Regions from separate parts of the Chryseobacterium gambrini genome, predicted to be linked through region 2. Evidence: riboswitches for the same ligand, from Rfam matches in the RefSeq annotation. Region 2 holds a riboswitch; each other region holds the start of a gene.
What was found. A riboswitch is a leader RNA that binds a small molecule or an ion and turns the genes downstream of it on or off. The one in region 2 is predicted to bind cobalamin.

Region 1: it holds a riboswitch for cobalamin, as region 2 does, so the genes downstream of both, PFY09_RS03550 (5-methyltetrahydropteroyltriglutamate--homocysteine S-methyltransferase) here and PFY09_RS19560 (acyl-CoA thioesterase) in region 2, are expected to answer to the same signal.
Region 3: it holds a riboswitch for cobalamin, as region 2 does, so the genes downstream of both, PFY09_RS07000 (TonB-dependent receptor plug domain-containing protein) here and PFY09_RS19560 (acyl-CoA thioesterase) in region 2, are expected to answer to the same signal.

What each region holds. Positions count from the first base shown of each region.
Region 1 covers NZ_CP115857.1:791,389-801,921, reverse strand. Annotated here, with positions in the region: gene PFY09_RS03575 (efflux RND transporter permease subunit) at 1-2,591, shown strand, start outside; gene PFY09_RS03570 (KTSC domain-containing protein) at 3,037-3,483, opposite strand; gene PFY09_RS03565 (hypothetical protein) at 3,558-4,340, opposite strand; gene PFY09_RS03560 (hypothetical protein) at 4,366-4,695, opposite strand; gene PFY09_RS03555 (hypothetical protein) at 4,699-5,190, opposite strand; partial or broken gene PFY09_RS03550 (5-methyltetrahydropteroyltriglutamate--homocysteine S-methyltransferase) at 5,287-7,405, opposite strand; cobalamin riboswitch at 7,792-7,976, opposite strand; gene PFY09_RS03545 (VOC family protein) at 8,088-8,474, opposite strand; gene PFY09_RS03540 (hypothetical protein) at 8,491-9,186, opposite strand; gene PFY09_RS03535 (hypothetical protein) at 9,269-9,835, opposite strand; gene PFY09_RS03530 (hypothetical protein) at 9,841-10,419, opposite strand.
Region 2 covers NZ_CP115857.1:4,222,454-4,232,986, reverse strand. Annotated here, with positions in the region: gene PFY09_RS19585 (helix-turn-helix domain-containing protein) at 1-176, opposite strand, end outside; gene PFY09_RS19580 (transposase) at 152-577, opposite strand; gene PFY09_RS19575 (hypothetical protein) at 603-1,988, opposite strand; gene PFY09_RS19570 (helix-turn-helix domain-containing protein) at 2,218-3,177, shown strand; gene PFY09_RS19565 (hypothetical protein) at 3,292-4,086, shown strand; cobalamin riboswitch at 4,150-4,327, shown strand; gene PFY09_RS19560 (acyl-CoA thioesterase) at 4,437-4,820, shown strand; gene PFY09_RS19555 (HD domain-containing protein) at 4,910-5,500, opposite strand; gene PFY09_RS19550 (cytochrome P450) at 5,823-7,163, shown strand; gene PFY09_RS19545 (PadR family transcriptional regulator) at 7,377-7,706, shown strand; gene PFY09_RS19540 (PspC domain-containing protein) at 7,717-9,438, shown strand; gene PFY09_RS19535 (1-acyl-sn-glycerol-3-phosphate acyltransferase) at 9,756-10,352, shown strand; gene PFY09_RS19530 (PaaI family thioesterase) at 10,426-10,533, shown strand, end outside.
Region 3 covers NZ_CP115857.1:1,570,696-1,581,228, forward strand. Annotated here, with positions in the region: gene PFY09_RS06970 (endonuclease) at 1-129, shown strand, start outside; gene PFY09_RS06975 (endonuclease) at 269-2,329, shown strand; gene PFY09_RS06980 (CCC motif membrane protein) at 2,401-2,733, opposite strand; gene PFY09_RS06985 (DUF2752 domain-containing protein) at 2,751-3,044, opposite strand; gene PFY09_RS06990 (NADH:flavin oxidoreductase/NADH oxidase) at 3,083-4,135, opposite strand; gene cdd (cytidine deaminase) at 4,235-4,717, shown strand; cobalamin riboswitch at 5,625-5,800, shown strand; gene PFY09_RS07000 (TonB-dependent receptor plug domain-containing protein) at 5,832-7,661, shown strand; gene PFY09_RS07005 (DUF5074 domain-containing protein) at 7,678-8,721, shown strand; gene PFY09_RS07010 (CCA tRNA nucleotidyltransferase) at 9,100-10,521, opposite strand.

The sequences.
Region 1 (10,533 bases), 1.1 Mb from region 2:
CTATCGGAGATGTTCAGCAGGCAATTCTTTCTTCAAACTTAGATTTCCCGACAGGTAGTCTGAAAACCAGAACCTCAAAATCTACCATCAGATTATCCGGAAAGTATAAATCTGTAGCAGAAATGAACAATCTTGTGGTTTCCAATAAAAACGGAGCGCAGGTTCGTTTGTCTGATATTGCTACGGTTTTCGATTCTCAGAAAGATGTGGAGAAAGTAGCAAGATTCAATCAGTTTCCTACCATCTTAATGCAGGTTAAAAAACAATCTGATGCCAATGCGGTTGCAGTATCTGAAAGTGTTCAGAAAACCATTGAAACCGTTCAGGAAGCGTACAAAGTTCAGGGTATAAAAGTAAAAGTGGTAAACGATACTACCGACTTTACCCTTGAATCTGCGAACCACGTAATTTTCGATTTATTCTTAGCGATTATTCTGGTGGCAATTGTAATGTTATTATTCCTTCACAGCATCAGAAATGCTTTCATCGTAATGGTTTCCATTCCGGCTTCATTGGTGGCAACGTTCATCGGAATGAACTTAATGGGATATACGCTTAACTTAATGAGTTTACTGGGGCTTTCTCTGGTGGTAGGTATTCTTGTGGATGACGCGATCGTTGTACTGGAAAACATTTACCGTCACATGGAGATGGGGAAAAGCAAAATCAGGGCAGCCTACGACGGAGCTTCGGAGATCGGATTTACCGTTGCAGCGATTACTTTGGTAATTGTGGTAGTATTCTTACCAATTGCCATGAGTTCAGGTTTGGTAGCTAACATTCTGGCTCAGTTCTGCGTCACGGTGGTTATTGCGACATTGCTTTCATTATTGGCTTCATTCACCATTATTCCATGGTTGTCTTCAAGATTTGGTAAGCTTGAGCATTTAACAGGGAAAAACTGGTTCGAAAAATTCATCCTTTGGTTTGAAGGTTTAATCGAGAAATTCACTCATTGGATCACAGGAATTCTTGAATGGTGTTTAAAAACTACGTTGAGAAGAATTTCTACGGTAGTGATTACATTTATCGTTCTGATTTCTTCTTTCATGTTGGTGGCATTCGGATTCATCGGAGGAGAATTCTTCCCGCCGATCGACAGAGGACAGTTCCTTGTTCAGATGGAATTACCGAAAGATGCAACCGTTGAAAAAACCAATCAGCTGACTTTAGATGTTGAGCGATTTTTAAGAAATGACAAAGATGTTGTAGATTTAATTACAACAGTAGGACAGCAGTCAACCGGTTTTGGGGGAGCTCAGGCGACAACCTATCAGTCAGAAGTTCAGGTAAATTTAACGGATAAATCTGAACGTTCTGAAAGTACGAACATTAAAGCTGCGAAAATAAAAAGAGCTTTAGAAGAGAAATTTACTGGAGTAGAATTTAAAACTGCCCCAATCGGAATCATGGGTGCTGAAAATGCACCGATTGAAATGGTGGTAACCGCTCCGGATAACGCAACAGCCGTAAAAGAAGCAACGAGAATATTAGAATTGCTGAAAAAAGTTCCGGGAGCAGTAGATGCAGAATTATCTACAGACTCAGGAAATCCTGAAGTTCAGGTGAATATCGACAGAGATAAAATGGCTTCTTTAGGCTTGAATCTTTCAAGTGTAGGACAGACGATGCAGACTGCATTCAACGGAAATACAGACGGGAAATTCAGAGCAGGAGAATATGAATATGACATCAATATCCGTTTCGGAGATGCCAACAGACAGTCTATTGATGATGTTAAAAACTTAATGTTTACAAATCCTCAGGGACAACAGGTACGTCTTAGTCAGTTTGCTGAGGTTAAAATGGGATCTGGACCAAGTTTGCTTGAGCGTAGAGACAAATCGCCTTCTGTAAAAGTAAGAGCTAAAGCAGTGGGTAGACCAGTAGGAGACGTTGCCAACGAATGGGCAAAACAGTTCATGGACAGCAAGAGCAAACCTGTAGGAGTAGATTACATCTGGAGTGGAGATATGGAAAACCAGCAGGAAGGTTTCGGTACGTTGGGAATCGCTTTATTGGCGGCTATTGTATTGGTTTATCTGGTAATGGTTTCATTATACGACAGTTTTGTGTATCCTTTCGTGGTATTATTCTCAATTCCTCTGGCGATGATCGGGGTAATGGTAATTCTTGCCTTAACAGCGAATTCACTGAATATCTTTACGATGTTGGGGATGATCATGTTGATTGGTCTGGTTGCGAAGAACGCAATTTTGATCGTCGACTTTACCAATGCCAGAAAAGAAGCCGGAGCCAATACACACGACGCTCTGGTACAGGCGAATCATGCACGTCTTCGTCCGATCCTGATGACAACGATTGCGATGATCTTCGGGATGTTGCCGATCGCATTGGCAACAGGAGCAGGAGCGGAAATGAACAAAGGTTTGGCATGGGTAGTTATCGGTGGTTTAACATCGTCTCTATTCCTTACCTTAATTATTGTACCAGTAGTTTACTCTTTATTTGATTCAATTCTGAGAAGAATGGGCAAACATAAAAAAGTAGATTATGAAGCTGAAATGAAAGCCGATTATGAGCACAGAGAACTAAGTGAAGATGGCTTTACTCCAAAACATTTAGATTAATATAACACCTTAATTAACCGAAAACCGTATCAGTAATGATGCGGTTTTTTTATGTCATTGCGAACAGACTGAAGACCTGCAAACGTAGTTCTGAAGCGACGACGCAATCTTAAAAAAGAAAAGAAATATGATTGCTCATTTGCTGAATAAAAGCCTTTACGATCGAAAAGTATGTTCAATAATTTAAAAAAGACTTGCGACCCTTTTGCGTTAAAATTAAAATTTAATTGATTATCTGTTATCAATCATAATGCTTGATTTTAACGCTAAGCACGCAAAGACTTTTTATAAACAAACTGTTTTTAAGGTTCGCAGAGGCGTTAAAACTTAACTGAGATCGCAGAGGTTTTTATTCTGACAAATTACGGACAATCAAAAAAATTTAATCAAATAAAAAAAGCTTCCAAAATTAATTGAAAGCTCTTATTTATTTGTAAATAGGGGATTATTCCGCCATTGCTTCATAAGCTTTTCTGTACACAAAACTTCCGTAAATATGTCTTCTTGCAAAACGGCTCGGAGAATCGGAATTCACCATTTTGATGTAGGTATTTTTCGGAACTCCAAGATATTCGTACATATTTCCGTTCAGGTGCTGCACTTTAAGAACCGATTTTTCCAGATAAAAATCCTGAATATTAGATTTCGTAATGGTTTCAGTATATTCTTCTTTGTATTTTTCCTGCGTTTCCGGATTGATGCTTACCAGAAAATGATAGGCTTCAATTACAGATTTGCTTTTTTCTTCCGCTTCCTGCTTTCCTGCTTCATCATTGATGAATTTATCTGGATGAGTATCTTTCATCGTATTCCTGTAGATGGTTTTTAATTCCTTCAGTGTTACATTTTTATCAACTTCCAGAAGCTTTCTGTATTCGCCTAATTTTTTCATAATGGATGATCCTTATTTCGGGGTGCAAAATTAAGGAATTTTATTGGAACTTTTGTAAGTTGTTCAGAATTAAATTATTGTTCTTTTTCATAAATAACGGCAATGAATTTTGCAGGAATCCATTCTCCTTTTTTGCTGTTCTTGTCTTTTAAATCTTTGAATAGAGTATAAGGACCATTAATTGTCATTGTATATTGGTCCCTATTTTTTAAATTAAATTCATTTGCTATGTAGGAAATGCTAAATTTTTTGCCATTCACAATTTTTTCAATTTGCGGTCTTAAATAGTCATCAATTGCTTTTGGGTACAGAAATTTTTCATTTTTAGGAAATTGTAATTCAAAAGATCCCTCATAAATAAACGTTGGTTTACTTACATACAAAGTTTTTTCTTGCTTTAAAATTTCTGAATTAAATTGATTGAATTGTTGCTCATCTTTAAATTCCTTTTCATACCATTTATAAGTCAAAGGATATTTTTTTGCTAGTTTTTCTAAAATAGAAACATCAAACTTATAGCTTTCACCATTTGTATGTGCATGATGAAGAGCAGGACTAATGGAAACTCTCCTAACCTCCTTATTTACTTTAGTTAAAATAATACTAAAAGTATTTTGCTCCCATTCATTTTTAGTATTGTCACCATATTCAACAGATTCGATTAGGGAATCAACTACTTTTTTATCTGTAATTAAAAAATTATACTTTTCATAAGTTTTATTTTTATCCCACTTAGGATACATTCCAATTATTTTAACAGAATCTGTAGTTGTTAATTTATCAGATTTTAAAAGTTTATTTTGGCTATAAATATTTTGATTTATTGCTAAAATAACTAACAGAATAATTTTTTTCATTTTCATTAATTAAAACTTTTCAAAATTATTTATTTTCATGAAAATATTCATAGGCTAATCCTTCTAAATCTCCATTTTCAGAAATTAAATTATCATTTTCATCAAATATTTTAAAACTTTGCTGTGAATCTCCAATACTTGCGGAACCATCTAAACCTAGTAAGATGGTGTAAAAAGTATTTGTCAAAAGATCAGAAATTATATCCTTCAATTTTTCAGTTTGAGTTTCATTTAAATTTAATTCTTCAACTTTTAATGAAACAAGAGTTCTATATTCTGCTTGATTATCAAAATATGAATTAAGAATATTTTGTTTTTCTTGGTAGAAGTTTTTTACGAATTCTTTGGTGGTCATTTACTATTTATTTTCTAAAGTTTGTATTCTCTTTTCAGAATTCTTAACATTTAATTGCTCTGTTTTTATAAGAGTTTTCAGAATTTTTAATTGCTTGTTGTTCTCAGATAGTTCTTTTTTTAAGTTTTCGATTTCGGATGAATTTGAATCTTTAAAAAGCTGAATTGCACTTATAATTAAAGCTATGATAGAAATGATTATAGTAATTAAATTCCATTTTTTAGATTCCCATAAAATTTTTCTTTGATAGATAGAGTGATCTCCAGATTTTATAGCTTCTAACCCAAATTTTGTTATATCGTAATAACCTTCTCCTTTGCGAATAAAATAGTCATATCTTAAACCTAAATTAATTGTATTTTCAATGACCTTTATATCATCAATATTTTCAGGGTTGATAGCTAATTCTTTATAATAATCCCGAACATAAAAAGTCGTTTTTCCATCTAGTAATTTAAATAACTTATTAAGTTTTTGTTCGTGTTCATTTGTCATAGTAAAAATTTACAATACTAAAATAAATAATATTCTTCTAAATGTTATATTCTTTATAAAAAACAGGAGCCCTGAAGCTCCTGAAAATATCAATATCTAATGAGTTTGTACAGCAAATAATTTACTTGCCTCTTTAGAAGCCTCTACCATTGCAATCAACGCTTTTTCCGTTTCATCCCAATGGCGGGTTTTCAAGCCACAGTCGGGATTTACCCAAAGTTGCTGTGCTGGAATAACTGCTTGTGCTTTTTTCAGCAATACTACCATTTCCTCTTTCGATGGAACTCTCGGCGAATGAATATCATAAACTCCCGGTCCTATTTCGTTCGGATATTTGAAATCAGCAAAAGCATTCAGCAGCTCCATCTGGCTTCTGGAACATTCAATCGTAATAACATCCGCGTCCATATCGGCAATATTCTGAATGATATCATTAAATTCCGAATAGCACATATGTGTATGAATCTGCGTCGCATCTTCCACACCGCTCGCTGAAATTCTGAAAGCTTTCACTGCCCATTGAAGATAATGCTGCCAGTCAGATTTTCTCAACGGAAGACCTTCACGAATTGCAGGTTCATCAATCTGGATAATTCTGATTCCTGCTTTTTCCAAATCATTCACTTCGTCGCGAATAGCTAGTGCAATTTGTTTACTCGTTAAAGATCGCGGCTGATCATCACGCACAAAAGACCATTGAAGAATAGTTACTGGTCCCGTTAACATTCCTTTCACCCATTTTTTCGTTAAAGATTGCGCATATTCAGACCAGTAAACCGTCATCGGATTCGGTCTGTACACATCATCGTATTGTTTGGCATTCAGTTCACCCTTTTTAAATTTTGCCCTCCAGTTTCTAACTTCTTTCGTCTGTGGAAATGAGCCAATTGTAGTTGTGGGGAATAAAGGAAGGTTGAGAATATCCTTTTGAGAAATTTTTCGGATGCTGAAAGGTTTGTTTCTTTTAGCATCTTCCTCGGTAGTTACATCTACACGATCCTTCACTTCGCTGTTATGAATTAGAGGTGATGTTTTGCGGCTTTCCAATGGCTTTTTTATTTTCAGCTAAAAGCAGGAGTGTGGAATAATCCGGATTTTCTGCGGCTAATTTTTTCAGGGTAACCGTTTCAGAGACTTTCTGTTTAGCAAAAGCCATCCATTGTTTAATTTCGGAGGATAAAACACTTTCGTTGTTCTCCAGATCAAGATCAGAAGGGCTGTGAAGCAATGAGCAGGAAGGAGCAATTAAAATTCTTTCCGAACCTATTTTATCTGTTGCCTGTCTAATGAGGCGTAGAGATTTTTCGAAATCATTTTTCCATATATTTCTTCCGTCAATTACGCCTAATGAAAGATGCAATGTTTCCGGAATTACTTTTAAAACTTCCTCCAACTGTTCCGGACAACGAACCAGATCGAGATGCAGCACATTTACAGGAAGAGAAACAGCCAGAGAAAGATTATCTCTTAAACCTTCAAAATAAGTAGCTACAATGATTTTCAGATGAGGAAACTGTTTTCTTATTTCGGTATAAATCAGACTGTAAGTTTCTTTTGATTTTTCATCCAGATCTAATGCTAAAAATGGTTCATCAAACTGGATGTATTCTGCTCCGTGAGTTTCAAGCTCTTTAAGAATCTGAATATAAACAGGAAGAATTTTCTGAGTCAGCTCCAGCTTATTGAAACCTTCCTCCTTTTCTTTCCCAAGCAGAATATAGGTTAACAAACCTATGATCATAAGTTTTGCATTTATTCCCACTTGTTTAGCATCCAAAAATTCGTTGATGATTTTACGGGAGAACAGCTTAAATTCCTGATTTTTATGGAATTCCGGAACAATGAAATGATAATTGGTATCAAACCATTTTGTCATTTCCATTGCAGTAATGTCCAGGCCTTCTTTCTGAAAGCCTCTTGCCATGGCAAAATAGAGATCCGTTTCAGATTTTTTAAGAGCAATCTCTTCATAACGTTCAGGAATAGCGCCTAAAGTTAACGTCATATCCAAAATCTGATCGTAAAAAGAGAAATCATTACACGGAATAAGATCAATTCCTGCTTCCTGCTGAAGCTTCCAATTGTTTTGTCGGATATTTTTCCCGACGTCCAGCAATTCGTCTAAAGTGATTTTGCCCGACCAATACTGCTCGCAGGCTTTTTTGAGTTCTCGGTTGCTACCAATACGCGGATAGCCAAGAATGTGCGTTTGCATTTTCTTTAAAACTTTTAAATTAAACAATAATTAATGTGTATAAAAGTTCTTCTGATGCTTCGCAATGCTTTTGTATAAGGAAATAGAATGGAGAGGTAAAGATACAGTAAGGACGCAATTTTCCCTTTACATAAGAGAATGCTCTGAAATTTTATCGTTTTGCACAAAGCTTTTTTCTCAGCAATAAGATGAAAAATTTTTTAACCGTATCTTCTGAAGCAGATGCAAAAAACAACTGCTGTATTGATGGTTGGCGAATATTTTTTCATTCTTAAAGTAATAAATTAATATTAAAAACTTTGCAATTAAAATCAAATTAAAATTTAGATTGCTACGTTCAAAAAAGTATCATCTGTCTGACCAAAAAAACTCCAAACCGCGAGAGCATTGTCAATTCGGAACAGGCAGGTCTCCTGACTTGTAACAGCTTTTATCATCCTTCCCGTTTGCACAGTGGATATACGTGGATAAAAACCTTTAGAGTATTACTTACAGTTGCGCGACAGCTCGTGATTTTCACACGATTCCCTATTAATCTACTTTACGTAAAACCTTTTCCGTTTGATGAAGTATGTAAAAGAACTGTTTTCTAAACAAATGTAGGAATTATATGTTTATTTTTTAAGTAATTCAGAAAATTATTCTGAATGAACAGTTATTTGGATTTTTTCGAGAATGTATTTTACAATGAGCTGTAGTTGCTTATCTCAATCAAATTTAAATCCGGATCTCTGAAATAAACCGATTGTATTTTTCCCAAAGCTCCGGTTCTTTCAACAATTCCTTCGATGATCTCAATATTCTTTTCCTTTAGTTCCTGTAAAACTTCATGAATATCGGTTTCGGAAATAAAACAAAGATCCGCAGAACCACAAGTGGGATATTCAGCTTTCGGTTCAAATTCTTTTCCTTTTTGATGAAGATTGATTTTCTGATTTCCAAAAGTCAGTGCTTTTCTGTTTTCTCCAAACGTCACCACTTCAAAACCAAGAATAGAGGTGTAAAAATCTACCGTTTTTTCAATGTCTGCAACTGTTAAAACGAGGTGATCTATATTTTTTATTTTCATGTTTGAATTGCAATTATTAAAGACTATTAAAAGGAATTATTTTTTCTTCAGTTAATTTTTTCTTCAGTCGATCAGCATACTGGTGCGCAAAAGTTTCTTTTTCAACTTTAGATAAAGCTGAGTAGTAATCATCGCGAATTTCTTTTGCCTCATAATCTTCATCACTTTCAAAAGGTCTTTTCACAACTTCTAAGTAATGAACATAATGCCCGAATTCATGCAGTAGAGTTCTGTACAATTGGGTATTTCTTGAAGGCTCTAAATTTAACTGAGAAATAAAACTTCTCTTATTTTGTGTAAAAATATGTCCGTCTCCTTTTAATCTTTCAAATTCTTTCTGATCTTCGATGCTTTGTTTTTTAGACCATATTAACTTTTTGTTTAAATCTATTGAGTCTAAAATTATCGCCGGAAAATATTCGTTTTCGTACTCAAAGCTGTAAACAAGTCTTCCCCAAACCGGCGATATTATTTCCTCCTTTCTTTTCGGTTGGCGTAAAACAATAAACTTTAAATCTCCGTAATCTTCTTTAGGAATATTTTCGATTATCTTTTCAAGATCAGAAACAGAACAGGAGTGATAACAGTTTTCGCGAAGCTCTTCAATGATAAATAAAAATTCGTGTCCATTTATTATTTTAGATTCTTTTTCATGCTTACCAATTCTTTCGTAAAAAGACTTTAATGTTCCGTTAGGTGTTGAAATTTTCAATTTATTATTTTGACTGAAACCTTGATTTTCGGTTCCTATATTTCTATTTCTTCTGGTCGCATTATACATTTTCAGAGCGTAATTATTTTTCGAGATAATTTACATCAAACCATCCTTTATTAAACGTTACTTTTACCGTGTCATTATTCTGAAGATCAAAAATAGATTTTAAACCTTTTGAAACTCTATAGTGGTTAATTTTTTGAAGATCCTCTTTATCATGAATATAATTTTCATTATTCAGCCAAAAAACTTTCTTTTCTTTATCATGAATTACTTCGTAAGTTTTATTGATTTCCGTATTCTTCGTTTTTGAATTGATTAAAAGCAAAGCATTATCCACCAAAGAATGGAATCCGAAATAAAATCCGCTTCCGAATATCATTAAACCCAATAAAATTAAAGGCACAGCCGAAAGCGTAATGCTTTTCCTTGAAACGAAAATAATGATTCCGGCAAGAATAGTAAAAATAAAAACCGTGTATTTCCATGAAAACTCTTTGAAATTTTTTATATCGTCGTTTAAATACAGATCTTTTACAAAGGGTTTGAGAAAAAAATCCTGCAACAAAAGAATGATAATAAAAATAATTATCAAAAAATATTTTCTGAAGAATGCTTTTGCATTGATATTATGGTTATTAGTCATCCTTTTTACTCCGTTCTCTGGAAAATATGCGTCAGTTTAGAATTTTTAATAAAATCCTGAATGGGTGTATCTTTTGTAGCATTTTTATCCGTTAATTCAAAATAATAGATCATCAGATTCGGAAACTTCGGATCTTTGCAGACCACTTTAAAACGCTTAACTTTTTCATCGGTACTTAAAAAACTCAGTTCAGAACCACCACTCAGTTTAATATTATTGACTTCGAAAGAATCTTTCCAGTTTTTTTGAAGTTTGGCAAATCTTTTCTGCGTTCTGTCGCTGTCTTCGTTTTCAAATTTATCCACCTGAAATTCTGTCAAAAGCTGAGGATAAACCAATCCTTCTTTAAGCATCATTTCAGTAATTTTATCAGATTGATCAAAGAAAATCGTTTTATCATCGAATTTTGCTGTATTGTCCTGCAAAACAATGTTTCCGGCAAATTTTCTGTAATTTTTTTTCTTGTAATCGTTTTTAAAATGTTCGGTTACCGCTTTGTCTTTCGGTCCTGCCTTTTCAGTTTTCTGCCCCAAAACATTCATGGACAGCAGCAAAGAAAGACTTAGTGAGAATATAGTTTTCATAATTTTTTTACTTCTGATATTTTCTATTAAACTTGTTTAAACTATTTAAGAATTAACCACAAAATGTACAAAATACAATGTTAAAGCGATTTCTATAATAACCAAAGTGCTCAA
Region 2 (10,533 bases):
TTATTGGGTTTTAAAATATTATTGATCTCTAAGACTTCTAAGAAATCCAATTCTCTTTTCTGAAGGATTGGTGTACACTGATCCAGTTTTTCAGGATATTTCAATGCAACTAAATCACTATAAATCTGCTTGTAGTCCGGAACTGTTTTCTTTATTTTTTTCTCTTTGATATCCATTTGTAAAGTGTTGTGCTAGGAATTTTGTATTTTTCATAGATTTCATGTCTTGATAGTTTTTTTTCTTCCATCAATTCGAGGATAAAATCAATGATTTCCTGTGTGTAGATATTTTTTCTGAAACTGGATTTTAAGGTCTTCTTTTTATTAAGTGCTGATTTTAAATTGGAAGAAGGGGGTGCATAAAATATTAAATGCTGTGTGTAAAGTCTAAAGAAATCATAATTAAGAAGTTTACTCCACTTTAGTAAAAGTGCACTGTCTATGTGTGAAGAATCATACATTCTTAGTATATCTTTTTCTCCGAGATTAAAATAATTACAGATGTGGGAAATTTCCATCCCACATTCTGTAACCTTAATTTCAATAAACTTACCAATATGGATGTCCTTGAAATTCATTTTTCATCAATGTGTATTATATTTACTATTGTCCTGTAATCTGTTCGATTTTAATAAAAACTTTTTGTTTGGTAACCTGTGTTGCAGTAGCCGAAGGATCCATCCCTGCCATTACAGTCGCTATGTAAGCTACTTTGGAGGTTGTGGAAGTATCAATCCAGGAATAGTATCGATATTCCGGTCCGCTGTTGCTGGCATTATAGATTCCCGGATTACCCCATGCTCCTGCATTAGAGGTAGATAATGATCTCCAGGTATTTCCGTCTCCTCCACCAGGAATCTGTGAAGGAACCACTAAATTTCCTCCGGCATCTGTAATCTGTCCACCATAAAATGTAGAGTAATTCCACATAATGGTTTTTGCTGTACTGGAGTTATTTCGCAACTGTACATTGTTTTCTGCTCCGCTTGCTGTAGATGTTAAGTTGTTTGTTGCCGTTGCCGTGGCATTCTGAACAGAGTGTCTCATAAAAACTCTTACTGTATAAAGACCATCCGGCGTTTTTGCTTCTACTACAAACCCTTTTACTCCTGTATCCGGATCTGTAATAAACTTCATGTAATCCATCACAGCTACTGTTTTAATGTCAGCATTCACCTGAGTTCCTACGGTAACTGAGCTACAGCCTGTAAGTCCCGAATTAGCGGTAATAAAAGGAGTCAGATCAAATGTAATCCCAACAGGTGACGTTTGCGAAGCAATAGGAGTTCCCTGTACCGCAAATACCAAAGAACCTGATCCTGCTTCCAGTTTTCCGCCTGCAATTGTTGCTGTAATTCCGGGATTTCCAACGGAGTATAATGTAATTCCGCTGTACTGACCTCCATTTGATCCGGAATATGGTATTTTCATAATAGTTCCGGAAGTAATCGCTGTAGGAGTATTGCCGTCAATCAACTGGGATGGATCCAACGCCGCCGCGTTACAGTTTAACACAGCAACTGCGCTAACCGGAGAAGTGTCTTCTATCAGTCGCCACTCGCTTCCATTCCAAAAAACATATCCTGAATAACTGAATCCTGAATTTGTTCCTAAATTATAGAGAAGTAAGCCTTTTGCAGGATTAGGAATGGTTGTAATGTCTGTTCTTGATGTCAAAGCCAATCTTGGAACAAGAAGACCTTTTTTGTTTCCCGAGGTCAGCTGATCAACATTCATGTCGAGTATAGCGGAACCGTCAGGATTTACCGTACCAATACCTACACTTCCATTACTCTTAACAACAAAGTCGTCGGAAGACTGTACATCTGTTGGTGCGTTGTTCGGATCATTCGTTGTGGCAGAAGTAGATTTGCCGTCTACGTGAAATACACCTTGCGGTTTCGTGGTATTAATACCAACCTGAGCAAAAGATTTAAATCCCAAAACTGTAAAGGAAATGAGAAGAAATAATTTTTTTTTGTTCGTCATAATATATGTTTTTTAAGGGGGTTCATCAGATATTTATATTAACAATTATAAAGCTTAAATTTTTATTGTAATTTTGCTAACTGAAAAACACATTGCAAATATAAAGTCACTTTATCGAGTCTAAAACAAAAGATAAATGATAAATGGCTTTTCATTGCAACTAATATAAACTACTGATAATCAAAATAATTAATAAGTGATTTTCTGAATTTTATTATATTAGATTGGTATGGGGAAAAAAAATATTGAGAGCGAAGTGCTTAATCTGAAAAGAGAGCTCGCCAACAGATACGTCTATATACTGGGTGTAACTTTTATTACATTCATCCTGGTTTTCTCATTTTATATGAAAGATCCGGTAATGGTTTATTATCTCATCGGAGGTTTTTTTTCATTACTGCTTCCTTTTTATATAGTAGGCAATAACTATGATGTTCTTAAAGTCGTAAAAATTTTCATTATTGTAATGCCGCTCTACAATCTGTTTATCATATTCAGATTTTGGAATATTTCTGTCTGCAGTCTGATATGGATTGTTACATTGCCATTCTGGGCTTATACTTTTTTTTCTAAAAGAGAAGTTGTTTTCTTTACCGTATACGCCATTTTTCTTATAAGCTTTTGCTGTATATTTGCCGGAAACGATTATTTCGGATATCCTTTTAATGATCTTGAAAAAGGACGTCTTACAGATGCTTTCATCCTTACCGTCAATCTGATACAGATATTTTTAGGAACTTATTACAAAAGCCAGATTCAAAATTTAAAGAATAAAGATATATTTATTGAGAAGAAGATTTCCAAACCCGTTCCGGTTGCAGATAAAGATTTACAACTTGCGGAAAATATTTTTGAGAAAATAGACAATGAGGTGATTGGCAATAAACTCTTCAGAAATGCAGATTTAACGATTTCTGAGCTCAGCAGTACGATTAAAGTGAATAACAATTATATTTCCAAAGCCATAAAAATCAACGGATTCGATAATTTTAATCATTACATCAATACGCATCGAGTGATATATGTAAAAGATAAATTACAGAGTGATGAATTGAAAACGATGACTTTAATGCATATCTATTCTGAAGCCGGATTTAAAAATCAGTCAACGTTTAATAAAGTATTCAAGAAAATAGAAGGGGTAACTCCGAGTGAATATATACAGAAAACCAATACAAAGGTTTCATGACAGTTTTTTTAATTTAAATTAGTTTAGATACATTCATCAGTTTACTTTTATACTTTTGAAAAGTTTAAACAAATTTTAATTTATATATTTGAACTGTCAAAAAATTTCATGATGATGTCTCTACGTAAAGCATTTTATCTTTCAGTTTTCGGTGTTTTTTCTTTTGTGTTGGCGAAAGGTCAGAATAAAGTTCCTTTCGGTGTTGTAAAAGCTGAAGAAGGTTATGCAATGGTGCGCGTTCATAAAGACGACTACAGAAAAATCGTCGATAAAATCCGTATGAAAACAGGAGATGTTTTTATTTACGAAAAACCTGCACCGGGAGAAACGGAATGGATCTGGATAAAATATCCTGAAAAAGAGGACACGGAAAAACCTTTCGTGAGATACGACAGCATTACTAAAGAAGGTATGGTTAATAAAAACCGTGTGGTTTTTGTAGATAAATTAGCACCATTTACGCCTTCAAAATCCAAGAACGGAAAATCTCTGATCTTTACAGACGATACCAATCCTAAAATTCCGGGAAATCAGAGAACAAAAGTCATCATTGATGTTTATCCTTCCTATGCGCACATCAAGAAACAGGAAAAAGATGCCAATGGAAATATTATTAAAGTTGACAAAGTAAAAGCCTGGGGTATAGGAAAGGAATTACCTGAAGGTTTAACCGAAATAAAATCTGTACGCGTTCAGCAGCCGGGAAGAGGTTCTGTTTTTGTAAGAGACGCCATTAAAAATATGTTTCAGCCTACAATGGATTTCAATAATGTTGGGGTAACCGCCATCGACAATGATCATATTTTTCTATATATGATTAACGGTTCCGGTGAAAACCGCTATACAACGATCTGGACTATCAAACAGGGAAAAGCCGAAAGCCAGATCATCTATAAAACTCCCGAATAATTCATTAATAATCATTATTTTTGTACCCGAAAAGCATCCGTCTTTAACTCTTTTGTAAAGTCTGTTACTTTTCAGGAAACTGGTTTTGCTTAACTGCAGATTAAAAGGGAATCGTGTGAAAATCACGAGCTGTCGCGCAACTGTAAGTAACTGAAGTCTTTATTAAAATCCACTGTGCTGGTCATGGGAAGGAAATAAAGATGTTACAAGTCAGGAGACCTGCCTTTTTCTTCATAACAAAAAACTTTCGCGATTTGAAGTTTGTTGATCTAATGGACACTCAGAGATTTCTGTCTCTGCTTTTTCTGTTGTTCTTCTATTTTTCATCTCGCTTTAATTAATAATGATATATGACTACAGAAGAAAGAATTGAAGCATCTGAAACCCGAATTTTCAAAGCGGTTTTCCCGAACACAACCAATCATTACGATACCCTTTTCGGAGGTACAGCGATGCAACTGATGGATGAAGTGGCATTTATTGCTGCCACCAGATTTGCAAGAAAACGCGTGGTAACCGTAAGCAGCGATAAGATTGATTTTAAAAGATCGATTCCTGCCGGAACCATTGTTGAACTGATTGGAAAAGTGGTTCACGTCGGAAAAACGAGTATGAAAGTAAATGTGGAAATTTTCACGGAACAGATGTATTCGTATGAAAGGGAAAGAGCGATCGTAGGCGATTTTACTTTTGTAGCGATTGATGAGTTTAAGAAACCTATCCAAATCTTATAAAAAGGTTCCGGCGACCTTCTGTCGCCGGAATCCAATATTTTCAATGTTCTTTAAGGCGGTTTCGGCGGGCAAAGCCCGCCGAAACCTTTCTATTTCAATACCTTTTCAGTTTCCAAATTTTTCAGCAGCAACAATTGAAAAGCCTCTCCCAATTCATCTGAAGCTCTTACAATGGCATTTTCCAGCATATTTCTTATTTGCTTTTCCGTGACTCCGGCTTCCGTCCAGCTTTTTCCTGAAGTATGGGAATTTAAAATAAAAGGCATAATGCGGTCGATCGCGCAGGCGAAAATTGCATCAGGAGTCTGCTCTTCCTCAAATTCCTGCCAAAGATTAAAAAATTCGGAGCGCAGCGGTTCGTCTAAAATTCCGAAGATTTTCTGAGCTGAAACTTTCTCTCTTTCAAATTTCCCAACCATTGCCGCTTCATCAAATATGAAAGTATCTCCTGCTTCAATCTCCACCAAATCATGAATAGACAACATTCTGATTACCCTCAACAAATCGATATCTGCTCTGTTTTTCGCATACGGAAAAAGGATCTGCGCCAGAATAATAATCTGCCATGAATGTTCCGCCGTATTTTCCCTTCGTGAATCGTCTGCATTGTAATTTCTTCTTTGTACATTTTTCAGGGCATCAACAGCCAGAATAAAATCGATTTCCTTTTGTATTTTCATTGTATATATTATTTAGACGTCATTATTCCTCAATCATTTAGAATATTTTTTATCCTTTTTACTTAAAAAATCCACCTGACTTTGTTAAAGTTTCTACACAAAAGAAAAAAATATTGGTTTAAAAAATATCAGACTTTCATGCTTATGAGAACGCTGATTATTTTGATAATGAATTTATGATAAATCTTTCGTTTCTTTTATGGTTAAAATTAAAAAAAGCATAAAATTAAAATGATAAAACAGGTAATACAAAAATATGACTTTTAGCTTTAAACATATTTTAATTCAGAGATTAGTATTACATTTATTATAAATATTCAACATGACCCCAAATTACAATTATCCTACAGAAATTAAAGGAAAAAGAAAACTGTATTCACTTTTATACGGAATAAACAATCCTTTAGAAGTGATCAGCGGAAATCATAACATTGCAGGAGACACTTTTCATCTTAAAGCCAGCATAACGAACATCGATTTTATCTTTTCTCAGGATAAGGAATTTATTGAATATATTCTAAAGCAAAACCATAAAAACTATTATAAATCTGATATACAATCGGTTATCTTAGGAAAATATATCGGGAAAGGACTGCTTACCAATAACGGGAAAGACTGGCTGAAACAGAGACGACTCATCCAGCCGGGATTCAGTAAGATCAAAATCTCCAACTTGGTTGGCATTATGAAGACTGAAATTGATAAAGCATTTCAGGCTTTTCCACAGGAACCGGAGACTGATTTGTACGACTTCTTTCACACTCTGGCTTTCAACATTGTTGCTAAAACACTTTTCAGCTCGGATATTGATGAAGAAAGCGTAAAAGAATTAGGAAAAATCATTACCGAAGTTCAGGAAGTCTTTGCGAAAGAAGTAAGAATTCCTTTGTATAGCCAGATGATAAAAAGTCTTGGGATAATTGATAAAGTGATGAGAAAAAGCAATGAGGGAAAAAATATCATTAAAAATGTTCTGGATAAAAGAAGGAGCTCAGGCGAAGAAAAAAATGATTTGCTGGATATGCTTATTCAGGCACGTTATGAAGATACACAGCTTCCGATGTCTGATGAACAGCTAATTGATGAAATGCTCATTCTTTTCGTTGCAGGACACGAAACCACCGCCAATGCTTTAAGTTTTATCTTTTTCGAGATCAGCCGGAATCCTGAAGCTGAACAAAAGCTAAAAGCTGAAATTGTTGCAGAAGGTGAAAATGCTTTTGGTACAGAAAGCTTAATGAAAAAATCCTTTACCTCAAATATTATCAAAGAAGCAATGAGACTGCATTCTCCGGCTTGGGCAATCGACCGACAGGCTCTGGAAGACGACAGCTTTAAAAATTACTCTTGGAAAAAAGGAACTTTAATAATCCTCTATATTACAGGGCTGCACAGAAACCCGAAGTACTGGAATGATCCCGATTCTTTTATTCCTGAACGTTTTGATGATGAAAATGCCAAAAACTTCGCCTACTACCCTTTTGGAGCAGGACCGAGACTCTGCATAGGAGAACACTTTGCCATGATGGAAATGGCTCTTATCGTCCGTAGATTCTACAAAAACTACAGCTTCGTATCATATCAGAAAGAATTAAAGAAAAAAGCTTTGGTTACTTTAAGAACATTGAGCCTAAAAGGTAAAATTGTTAAAAATATGATCTGATTTTCATAAAATTCTCATTATATAAAATTTCTCATTAAAAATAATTAAACTGACTATCAATTAGTTAAACTATTTATTTATATTTTTTCACTACTTTGTATTGCATAATACCATTTTAATTACATATCTTTGTAATGTAAAATCGAAACAGGTACAACTAGCTAGGTTCCGGGTTTCGAAAATTATGTAACTAATTAACAAAACTTATTAAAGATGAATACTGAAAATACCAAAGCGCAAATGCGAAAAGGGATTCTGGAATTCTGTATTTTAAGTCTCATCAATCATCGCGAAATGTACGTTTCCGACTTAATCGATGAACTGAAAAAAGGAAAACTGGATGTTGTAGAAGGAACACTCTACCCTCTTTTAACTAGATTAAAAAACGGCGAGTTTCTTTCATACAGATGGGAAGAATCTACAGGAGGACCTCCGAGAAAATATTACCAGATTACCGAAAAAGGTAAATTATTTTTAGATGAACTTCAAAACACCTGGAACGAATTAACCAATTCAGTTAACCAAATCACTCAAAAAAATTAAAAACAAAGCTATGAACAAGACACTCTCAATAGGACTCGCAGGTTTTTCTTTTACCATAGAAGAACACGCATACATAAAACTTAGCGATTACCTGAATGCTCTGAGAAGCTCTCTGGATGCTTCGGAAGCAGATGAAGTAATGCATGACATAGAAATCAGAATGGTAGAAATCTTCAAAGATTCTATGGCAAAACGTGAGGTAATTAACGACTCGGATGTAGAAAGAGTAATTGCACAGATCGGAAGCCCTGAAAAAATCGAAGAGCAGGAAGAAGCTTATTATTCTGAAAAAAATACCAAAAGAACAAACACTTCAGGAACCGAATATTCTGATAAAAAGCAACTGTTCCGTGATCCTGAAAGACAAAAAATCGCTTATGTTTGCGCAGGTTTAGCGCATTACGTAGGAATGGATATTACTGCCATGAGAGCCATCTGGCTTGGTGTTTTCATCCTTGGAATCTTTACGGCGGCCGTTTCTTCAACCTTGGTTTTCTTACTTTACATCATTCTTTGGGCAGTTTTGCCAAAAGCAGAAACCGCAGCAGATTTCCTGAAAATGAAGGGAAAGCCTATGAACTTCGACAATCTTAAGAATGAGTCTAATAAATTGGTACAGTTTGCCAACGAATCTACTCAGAGGGTCGGAGAAATCTATATCGAAAACAAACCCTACATCAACAACGCCGGAAGCGGACTTTGGAATGTATTACGATATATTTTAGGAGGAATTTTCGGATTCATGTCTTTATCTTGTTTAATCGGAGTATTTGTGGTATTCGGTTTCATGGGAGCAGACAGCGATTTTCCGCCGATCAGCCAGATGAATTTCTATTTTGATAACGACAATATGAAGTATATTATCATGGCGTTGATTACTCTTGGAAGTTTATTGCCTGCCATGTTATTCGGATTATTAAGCATCAAATTAATTTCGCCTAAAACAAAACTGAGAAATACAGGCTGGGTAATCGGAGCTTTGTTCCTTGCACTCATCACTTTAGGTACTTATTTCGGATTCAGCATGGCAAAAAGAGAAATGTTCCTGAAAGGTCATAAAGAAGATACAGAAGAAATTGCGATCAACACCCAATCAGACAGTATTTATGTAGATTTCAAGCAGGTTTCCATTCCTCAGAACTTTAAAGGATACGATGATGATCTTTATTCAGACAAAGTTTCCGTATACGAAAGAGACTGGATGCATATGGATGTAACAAGAAAAGCAGACATCAAAACGCCTTATTTAATTATTAAAAAAGAAGCTAAAGGCTATAACCTTCCGTTAAATGTAAGCGTTCCTGTAGAAGTGGTAAACAATAAAATTATTCTTCCAAACTACATCAAATATCCTTACGAACACCGTTTCAGAGATTACAGCATAGATTATGAACTGGTACTTCCTTTGAAAACCGTAGTGATCCCTGTAAAAAAAGACGGAATCAGCTTCGACGGAGATCTTAATGCAGACGGAATTAATGATGACGATCAGGAAAGAGATGAAGACGGAAACATCAAAATCGAGAAAAATAAAATCACGGTAAACGGTTCTACGATTGAATACAACTCTGATGATGAAGACAGCATTATCGTTAACGGAAAAAAAGTTCCGAGTAATAAGGCAGATCAGGTAATCGACTCCATGAAAAGCAGCATCAAAAAGATGAAAGGAGCCAACATCGACTTCAAGGTAGACGAAGGTAAAAACGAAATTTCCATACAAACCAAATAACTAAACTGCAGAGAGTGGCAGAAGGTGTGAATGAATAACTCAACCGTTTGAAATTCACACTCTTCTTCTCTCACTGAAAACAAAAAAATATAAAGATTTTATTCGCTATATTAATAAAAATCTTTATATTTGTGTAGTAAAACATTATAACCAAAACACTCAATAAAAATTCAATAATCATGGTACAACTGGCACTAGAAATTGTAATGAAAATTGTTGATTTAATCAGCAGTCTGTTTTAAGAGCGATAATATTTCAATATATTTGTAAAGTATAACCACTTTGGTTATACTTTTTTGTTTTTAATCTAAAACTATATGAGAAAGCTGATCGGCAAACTGCTGCTAAAATTAATGGGCTGGAAAGTCGTTCTTCAGGGCGACGAAAACGTTCTGAACAGATGTATTCTTGTAGTCGCGCCACACACGCACAACATGGAATATATTTTAGGAAATCTTTCCTACTGGTCTCTGAAAAAACCATTAAAAATCATCATCAAAGATGCACACACCAAAGCTTGGTACGGAAGCGTTGTAAAAGGTCTGGGCGGAATCGGGATCGACAGAAGCCAGAAGAATGATCTGGTGAATTTCGTAGCCAAACAGTTTGAAAAAGACGATTTCAGTCTGGTCATCACTCCCGAAGGAACAAGAAGCTGGGTTCCGAAATGGAGAAAAGGTTTTTATCACATGGCTTTAGCGGCTAAAGTTCCTATCGTTCTCGCGGCGGGAGATTTTAAAAGAAAAATCATTTATCTTGGGTATACCATTCCCTACGAAAGAATTGCATCTGCACCGTTTACAGAAATTATGCAGGAAATTCAGGATTACTACATAAAAAATGATATAGTTCCTAAAATCCCTGAAAACTGGAACCCGAATATCATGGGAAATGATTCTGAGGCTGGAAGTTAGAAGATAGAGGCTGGAAGCTAGAAGCTATCAAAATTACTCATTACCAATCACTTATTATTCATTATTAAAAAATATGTTCATAAAAGATAAAAGCAAGGAAGAAATATTAGAATTCATCAACAACTGGGGCGGAGAAACATTTGCAAAAACTCTGGATATAAAATTTACGGATATTGATGTT
Region 3 (10,533 bases), 1.9 Mb from region 2:
GGAAAAGCAATGCAGACCATTGATCAGCCTTTTAAAAACAGTAAAAATTCTATTAAAATTAAAAATCTGGAGCAGGGAATTTATATTCTAAAATTAGACGCTTCTTCATTGAAGTTTATTGTGAAATAAATTTTCCTTTAAGAAATAATAAAGCCTTCTCTCAATTGAAAGAAGGCTTTTATTTTATATGAATTTCATTAAAAATTAACGATTCTGTAATTTTATATTTATAAATTTTATGGTAATATTACGATCTTAAAAATTTACCATGAAAAAACAACTATTAATGTGGGGATTTGCTTCAGTTTTGGCAAATGCTCAGGCTCCTGCGGGTTATTATAATTCTGCCAACGGACTTTCCGGAGCTTCTCTGAAAACAGCATTGAGTTCAATTATTACGAACGGTCATCAGGACAAAGGCTACAACGCACTATGGACGGGTTTTAAAATAACCGACATCGACAAAAATTATGAAAACGACGGTTCTATTTTAGACATTTATTCTGAAAATCCTACCGGCGCAGATCCTTACAATTTTATTCCTGTAACCAACCAATGCGGAACGTATACAGAAGAAGGAAATTGCTATAACAGAGAACATATTATTCCTCAGAGTTTGTTTAATTCTGCTTCGCCGATGTATTCCGACATCAATTTCATCAGAGCAACAGACGGAAAAGTAAATGCCATGAGGGCAGATTATCCTTTTGGAATCGTAGGAACTGCGACTTCGCTATCGTCTAACGGTTCTAAACTTGGAAGTTCTGCTTCACCCGGATATTCTGGGATTGTTTTTGAACCTGTTAATGAATTTAAAGGGGATGTTGCGCGTATGATTTTTTATTTTGTAACCCGCTATCAGAGTAAGCTTGCTACATTTTCTTCGGGAGATATTTTAGGTAATTCTGCTTTTCCGGGATTGCAGACCTGGGAACTTAATGTTCTGCTGGCTTGGCACAATCAGGATCCTGTATCTCAGGCGGAAATCAACCGGAATAATGCTACCTATGCTTATCAGGGAAACAGAAATCCTTTTATCGATAATCCGAATTATGTAAACCAGATCTGGGCTCCCGCAGATACACAGGCTCCGACAACCGTGACAGGGCTTAGTGTTTCCGGAACTACTTCAAGCAGCATTTCGCTTTCATGGAATGCTTCAACCGATAATGTCGGGGTTACGTCGTATAATGTATATATGAACGGAAATTTACAGGCAACAGTAAGCTCCACTTCTACAACCATTTCCGGATTAAGTCCTTCCACTACTTATCCTTTTTATATTGTAGCAAAAGATGCTGCTGGAAATTCATCTCCGAACAGCTCTATCGTTTCAGGTACAACCAATGCTCCGATCGATACACAGGCTCCTTCCACTGTTACCGGTCTTGCGGTTACGGGAACTTCGCCAAGCAGCATTTCGCTGTCGTGGAATGCTTCGTCAGATAATGTTGGCGTTACTTCGTATGATGTCTACATGAACGGAAGTTTAAAAACATCGGTAAGTGCAACTTCTGCGACTATTTCAGGCTTAAATGCTTCCACAACTTATACCTTTAATGTGATTGCTAAAGATGCTGCAGGAAATTCTTCAGCCAACAGCTCTACAGTTTCGGGAACTACGGATGCGGTTCCTCCTCCGACAAATTGCGTCTATGAAAATTTTGAAAATATTCCTGCAGGTACAACAGGATATTTAACGAGAACATGGACAAACAACGGCATTACGTGGACAGCAACGGATGCAAGAACGGATCAGACGATTTCCAACAAAGCGATTACAATAAGAGACGGCGCGTTAACTTCAAGCAGTTCAGCGAATGGAATTGGATCACTGACTGTAACTACTCAACTGAAATTTACAGGTTCTAACGGAACTTTCACCGTTAAAGTAAACGGAACGGCTGTTGGAACAATTCCTTACAACATCAGTGCGGCAACTACCACAATAAGCAATATTAATATTCCGGGGAATGTGGTGGTAACTTTAGAAAATAATTCTACCACCAACAGAGTTGCTCTTGATGATCTGAGCTGGACCTGTTATTCGGGAATGGCAAAGCAGATTCAAAGTATTTCTTCCGAATTAATTTCAGATCAGAATACATTACAGATTTCGCCTAATCCTGTTTCCAACAATGAAATTTTTGTAAAAGGAGAAACGCAGAATATTAAGAAAGCGGAGATCTATAATCTTCACGGAAAAGTAATGCAGACAATAGATCAGCCTTTTAAAAACAGTAAAAATTCTATTAAAATTAAAAATCTCGAGCAGGGAATTTATATTTTAAAGTTAGATGCTTCTTCATTGAAGTTTATTGTGAAATAAATTTTCCTTTAAGAAATAATAAAGCCTTCTCTCGATTGAAAGAAGGCTTTTATTTTTAAATTAATAAGAAATTACTGTCCCATCAGTTCTCTCATTCTTTCCTGCATCAGTTGCGGGTCTTTCATAGCGTCCCAGCCAAGAGTAGAAATCATGACAACAACGTAAACTACGTATAAAATACTTAATACAATTCCGATGATTGCCATTATTTTTCCGGCATTCAATTGTCCGTAATTTGAATAAGCTGTCGGATTTTTTCTGTAAAGTTCTCCGTCTTTTTTGGCCAGAACCAATGCAATGATCCCTGCAATAAGTCCCGGAAGTCCGTAACAGCAACATCCGATAATTGATACAATTCCTAAGATTAGTACCGCCGTTGCATTAGGTAATTTTTGTTGTTCCATAGTTATAATTTAATTGATTAATGTATAGGTAAGTATAAATGTTTATAAAAATAAGAAGTAACCATAATGACGGCATTGATAATCGCAAGAAAAACTAAAATATTACTGTAATTCCGTTTTCTGTCTACAAAATTGAGGAAAACCGTTCCGAAAAAAAGCAATAAAGTGTAGACTGCAGGAAACATATGAAATGCTTCGCCAAATCTGCCTTCAAAAACCATGACGATAGCTCTCTGCGTTCCGCACCCAAAACAATCGATTCCAAAGAATTTCTTGATGGGACAAGGCAGCATAAAGTCTTCTATTTTCATTGTAATATATGGTTATGATTCTCAAATATATAAAAAAATTATTTAGAAATTTTTGCTCTTAAATACTGATGCGGAAAGAAGCATTCTTCATCCATTTCAAAAGAACCCTGAACTGCGATGTAAGGATTTCTTAAGCTTTCTCTTGCGATAAATATTAAATCTGCCTCTCCTTTCTGCAGAATTTCCTCTGCCTGATTGACTCTCGTAATTAATCCTACAGCTCCTGTTTTTGTTGCTGAATCATTTTTCACCTGTGACGCAAGCGGAACCTGATAGCATTCGTGAACCGGAATTTTTACTCCGTGAATATTTCCTCCACTGGAAACATCAACAAGATCTACCGAATGGTTTTTAAGGATTTTAGCAAGCTCGGCACTGTCTTCTATTTCCCAGCCGTTTTCTGCGTATTCTGTTCCGGAAATTCTTACAAATAAAGCGACATTTTCATTTAATTCTTCATTCACGGCGTCTACAATTTCAATTAAAAACCGTATTCTGTTCTCGAAACTTCCGCCATATTCATCGGTTCTAATGTTGGAAAGCGGTGATAAAAACTGATGGATAAGATAACCGTGTGCCGCGTGAATCTCTATGACATCGAAACCTGCATCTACAGATCTTCTTGCTGCCTGTCTGAAGTTTTCAACCTGTTCTTTAATTTCCTCAATGGTTAAAACATGTGGAATTCTTTCGGTCGGATGATACGGAATCGGACTTGGTGCGATGGTTTCCCAGCCTTCTTCAATAGGGATCTGTACATTGTTCCATGCAGATCCTTTTCTTCCGGCATGCGCAAGCTGAATTCCTATTTTGGTTTCTGAGTTCTGGTGTACAAATTTTACAATTTTCTGGAGTTTTTCTGCCTGTTCGTCGTTCCAGATTCCCATACAGTGATTGGTAATTCTTCCGCGGGGTTCTACTCCCGTTGCTTCAACGATGATTAATCCTGTTCCGCCCTGCGCTCTGCTTCCGTAATGCACAAAATGAAAGTCGTTGGCTAATCCGTTTTCGGAAGAATACATACACATTGGAGACATTACCCAACGGTTTTTCAACTCAACATTTCTGAATCTGATTGGAGTGTATAACATTTTTTGATCTGATTTTTAAAATTTTTAAAGAATGTGATGGTGTTGCCCACCTCATGAAAAAAAAGTAAATTTATCCCCCTTTTTTTAAACCCACAATATATGAAAAAAGAAACTCATATCAGTTACGAATATTTTAACAATAACGCTGAACTGAACGATATAGAAAAAAAATTATTTGCAAAAGCGAAAGAAGCGCGCGAGAATGCTTATGCTCCCTACTCTCATTTTCTGGTTGGCTGTTCTGTGCTTCTGGAAAACGGAGAGATCTACACCGGGAACAATCAGGAGAATGCGGCGTATCCTTCGGGGCTTTGCGCGGAAAGGACTGCTCTTTTCTGGATCGGGGCAAATTTTCCGTCTGAAAAAATAAAGAAAATCTTTATTGTAGGCGGACCGAAGGAGTTTTCTGAGAAAAATCCGCCGATTCCACCATGCGGATCGTGCAGACAGAGCATTATTGAATATGAAACGAAGCAGAATGAAAATATTGAGCTTTATTTTTCTAATCTGAATGATGAGGTGGTGAAGGTACATTCTATTAAGGATCTTCTGCCGTTTTATTTTGACGGTACTTTTTTATAGTTAAAATGTTTAAATAATAGTAAATAAGAATTCAGGTTGGATTTTCGCAAGGGCGCAAAGTTGTTTAAGATAGTATGCTTTAAGGCGCAAGGATTTTATCTGCGATAAAATTTCATCAGCATTATAAAAGAAAATTTTTAATTTTCTCCTTGTGTCTTAAAAGAATAGAAATTTTATCAAACCTTTCACCTTAGCGTTTTTATTTTTATTTTAAAAAGTTTAAACTCCTGGCTGGATTTTTATTTAAGGGAAAGTTTTTTAAGAAGGGACTTTCTTTCATCACATAAGTCACATGAGATTTTGAATGATGCGTATTTAAAATAGAAGAACCCATTAGTTTTTGAAAATCTTTGATTTTCTTCCTTAGTGATGCTTATTTTAAAGTAATTAAAAAACTTGCTTAAACTTTTTTCCACAAAAAATGCAAAAGATTTAAACACTTTAGTTTTTTAAGTTTAATCCTTGAAATGGAAAAAAAAGAGCACATAAGTTAAAAAAAATCAGAGATTTTTTCTCTTTGCAGACTTTTGAAATACTTAAATAAATCCAATAAAGTTTTTTGTCTTTTTTGCGGCTAAATTTAAAATGAATTTAAAGAAACTTAAAGTAAGTTTTTAATACATTTTAAATAATTCTGGCTGAAAATTATTATTTATTTTTCAATAGAATCTGAGTTTTATAAAACTGTTTATTTTCTGCGGTTTTATTTTCCTAGCCCAGATTGAGCGGCATGTCTGAGCTCTTTTTTGGATTCGGCGGCGGCTTTTGCCGCCGCCGAATCCAAAAAAAGCGAGTAGCGAAAGCTGGAAAAAGCTCCTGATCTTGTTTTTTTTTGCAACACAACAAATCATTGTTTTATTAAAAAGATACTTAACGGCTATTTTTTTTGTCAATAAATTAAAAAAGTTATCTTTGCAAAAATTTTGGTTTCCATTAATTTGGAATGAAAAGGGAATTGGGCGAAAATCCCAAACTGTCCCCGCAACTGTAAATCGCATATAAGATTTCTACGATAAACCACTGTGAAAACGGGAAGGTGTAGAAAGCGAAAGTCAGGAGACCTGCCAAAATGTAATCTTAAAAACATTGCTTTCGGAGGAAAAGTAAAATAGGAATGGCATTAAAAAGATCTTTAGTACTGCTTTTTGCATCATACGGTTGTTTTCTTTACGCGCAGGAGAAAGCTATTGACACCGTTTATGTTTTTGACAATCAGATGAATAAGGTGAAACTTTTTCATCCGGTTACTACAATTACTCCCAAAGACATCGAAAAAAATTCCGCCAATCTATCTGAAACGTTACGTTTTCAGTCGGCTGTTTATATTAAGGAAAATGGCCGCGGTGCGGTTTCTTCACCTTCTTTCAGGGGAACAACGGCGCAGCAGACTGCTTTTGTGTGGAATGGAATTAACATCAATTCTGTTCTTTTAGGACAGGGAGATGTTAATAATATCGCGATTTTCGGTTATGATGCGATAGAAGTGAAAGCTGGCGGCGGAAGTGTGGTTTACGGAAGCGGAGCAATAGGAGGAAGTATTCACCTTAACAATGAACTGAAATTTAATGAGGGTTTTCATGCAACTTTACATAGTGAAGTGGCTTCTTATGAGACGTTCCAGAATCATTTTAAAACTTCTTTCAGCAATTCAGATTTCAGTTTTAAGGCATCCGGAAATTATTTCATCAGTCAAAATAATTATGAGGTTCCTGAGAAGCAGTATATCAACCGAAACGGTAAATATTTTAACGGTACAGCGAATATAGGTTTTAGCTATAAAATTGCCCGAAATCAGAAAATCTCGTGGCAAAGTCAGTTGTACGACGCGGAACAGAATTATCCTATTTTCACGGAAAACGGCAATCGTACGAAATATGCAGCGCAGACTTTCCGAAGCCTTCTTACCCACGATGTGAATTCGAAATCGATTTCAAACAGCCTGAAAGCGGCTTACACGGAAGAAAATTTCCAGTATTTCGGAGTTTTTGAGGCTCCTAAAACCAGTGGCGGAACGGGAAAAATCCTGATTTTTAAAGATGATTTCAATTATTTCATCACGCCTAAACTGAATGTTAATCTTATCGGAGAGTTTCAGATCAATAAAGGGGAAGGCTATCAATTCAGAATTGAGGATGTAAAGAGAAATATTTATTCTGTTGCAGGATTGTTGAGATATTTCCCTACCCAAAAGCTGAGACTGGAAGCCGGAATCAAGAAGGATTTTATTGAAAATATAGAATCGCCTTTACTCTATTCTTTTTCTGGTAAATGGAAGGTTTCTGACTGGTACAGTTTAGGGGCAAGTTTTTCAAAGAATTTCAGATTTCCTTCTTTTAATGATCTTTACTGGAATCCGGGCGGAAACTTGGATCTGAAGGCTGAAACGTCTTTGCAGACTGAAATGAGCCACGAATTGACGTTTGGAAAATTCATGTTGAGTATCACGCCTTATTACATGAAAATAGAGGATATGATCCAATGGATTCCTACTTCTATGGGATATTGGTCACCAAGAAACGTAAGAAATGTTGAGTCTTATGGTCTTGAGTCTAAAATTGGGTTTCAGCACAAGTTTTCTAAAGAACATTCTTTAAAAATAAATACGGGATACAGCTATACGAGATCTGTAGATCTTGAGACGAAAAATCAGCTGATGTATGTTCCTCTTCATAAGGTTTTCGGGAATGCAGATTATCAGTACCGATTTATGAATCTGTATGTTCAGGGAATGTTTACGGGTAAGACTTTTACCACTTCTGATGAGAATAACGATTATCTTATAAAACCATATTTCGTCCTGAATGCAGGATTGTCTGCAACTGTTGCCAAAAAGTATACTTTAGGATTGAGGGTAAATAATATTACCGACGAGATTTATGAAACGATGGCTTATTATCCATTACCTAAAAGAAACTACAGTTTTTACATCAACTTAAATTTTTAAAATCAATTATTATATTATGAAATTCAACAGACTTTTTCAGCTTTTACTGGCTTTGATCCTTGTGATTAATGTTTCATGTAGTGATGATGAATATGTAATGCCGTCGCGAGGTGATTATGAAAACGGATATTTTATTGCGAATGAAGGAAACTTCGGAACACCTACAGCGAGTGTTTCTTTTATTTCTAAAGATCTTTCTGTATTGGAAAACGATATTTATAAGAAAAATAACAACGAAAATCTGGGTGATGTTTTACAGACGATCACATTCAGTGATGACAGAGCTTTTTTGCTTCTGAACAATTCTAATAAAGTACAGGTTGTTAACCGTTATAATTTCAAAAAAACCGGAGAAATTACAGCTCAGTTGGATAATCCTAGATATATGACGATCAGCAACGGAAATCTTTATGTTTCTAACGATAAGTATAACGGAGGAAAATATGTGAATGTTTACAAGCTTTCTGATCTTTCTTTTGTGAAGAAAATTCCTTTCGCTTCCACTTCTACAGCGGAAAGAGTGGTAGAAGCAGGAGGAACGGTATTTGTGCAGAATGCTACTTACAGCTACGGAAGTACGCTTACGAGAATCAATACTTCAACCAATGAGATCATCAACACGGTTGCTGTTCCTAACGGTGAGATCGAAAAAACCATCAGTTACAATAACAATGTGTATGTAATTGCTTCAGGAGCATCTAATTCTTACATTTATGAAATTTCTCCTGCAGGAACGATTACAAAAACTACAACTTTAATCGGTATCGCCAATGCAAGAAATCTTGAAATTGATGGTGGAAAATATTACTTCACCTCTGCCAACAAGATTTACACAATGGATATGAATGCAACAACAGCTCCTTCTGCCCCTCTTATCAATTTTGTAGACGGAGGGCAATATTTTACGCTGTACGGCTTTTCTGTAAAAGACGGAAAAATCTTTGCATCTGATGTAAAAGGTTTTACAGCTCCATCAGAAGTTACAGTATATAACACTTCAGGAACAGTTCTGAAAAAATTTGTAACAGGCATCGGATCTAATGCCGCTTATATGAATTAATCTTTTTAAGGTCTTTGCTATAGTAAGAATTGAATGTTTATCATTTCTTTTATACAATACAAAGAAATAAAATTATGATTAAAATACTCAGTTAATAAATTTCCTTAAAATAAGAAGCTGAAGAATACCCACAAACCACCAAACAGGAAACCTGAAATAGGTATAAAGCAATGTAAAATTATCAACAATTGGCTGATCTTTTGTCGCTTTTTCAATTTCAAAATCAACAGATAAAAGCGGAATAACAAATCCAAAAAATAAAAACGCAACCAGATATAAAATCCAGTTGCGTTTTTTAATTATTTTAAATTTCCAGACAACAATGTTAATAAGGAAAATTAATACTAAAATAATATAATCAAATGTCCCGAAAAGCATTTAGGCGAGTGTCAATCCCAGTTTTTCCGCTTCAGCAATCACGAAAGTTCTCGCTTCCTCGCTGTCATTTCCAATTTCGCCTTCCAGAATGGCTTCTTTTACTTTTTCCTTTAAAATTCCGATCTCGCGACCTGGTTTCAGGTTAAACATTGCCATAATTTCTTCTCCTGAAATCGGCGGCTGGAAATTCCTTACCTGATCTTTTTCTTCAACTTCTTTAATCTTAACAGCAACATATTCAAAATTTTTCTTGAATTTCTCCTGCTTTTTAGAATTTTTGGTCGTAATATCGGCTTTACAAAGGGTAAACAGATCTTCCATATTTTCTCCTGCATCAAACAATAATCTTCGCAAAGCAGAATCTGAAGCATCATCGGTAATCAGAGCAATCGGTCGAGACGAAAGTTTTACCATCTTCTGAACATATTTCATGTCCGGACCTAAAGGCAGTTTCAGTCTCTGGAATAATGTTTTTACCATTTTTGAGCCTAAAAACTCGTGCCCGTGGAATGTCCATCCTGTTCCTTCAACGAATTTTTTGGTCGGTGCTTTTCCGATGTCGTGAAGCAATGCAGACCAACGAAGCCACAGATTATCGGTGTTTTCAGAAATATTGTCTACCACTTCCAAAGTATGGTAAAAATTGTCTTTATGGGTTTGTCCTTCCACTTCTTCTACTCCTTTCAGATCAATCAGTTCAGGAATAATTAATTTCATCAGACCCGTCTGTTCCATTAATTTCAGACCAATAGATGGCTTTTTGGAAAGCATGATTTTATTAAATTCCACCATGATTCTTTCCATCGAAACAATTTTTATTCTTTCGGCTTCCTGCTTAATGGCTTCCAAAGAATTTTCTTCGATCTGAAACTGAAGCGTAGAAGCAAAACGGATGGCTCTCATCATCCTCAAAGGATCATCAGAATAGGTTTGTGCAGGTTCCAGAGGCGTTCTTAAAATTCCTTTTTCCAGATCATCTACTCCATTGAAGGGATCGATTAGTTCACCAAAATTATCCTGATTTAACGAAATTGCCATTGCATTCACCGTAAAATCCCTTCTTTTCTGGTCGTCTTCAATGGTTCCGCCTTCCACTTCCGGTTTCCGGCTGTTTTCGGTATAACTTTCTTTTCTTGCGCCTACGAATTCAAGCTCAAGATCTTTGTATTTGATCATCGCTGTACCGTAGGTTTTGAAAACCGAAACTTTCATTTTCGGATCAATTTCTTTTCCTACGTTTTGGGCAAGCTCGATACCGCTTTGTTCGGTCACAAAATCAATATCCGTTGATGCTTTTCTTTTCATCAAAAGATCGCGTACGTAGCCTCCGACGACATACACAGACTGGTTGTTTCGGGCTGCAACCTCCGAAATAATTTTGAAAAGTTTTAAATTTTTATTTTGAGTAAGATTAATTTTCATTTTCTAATACAC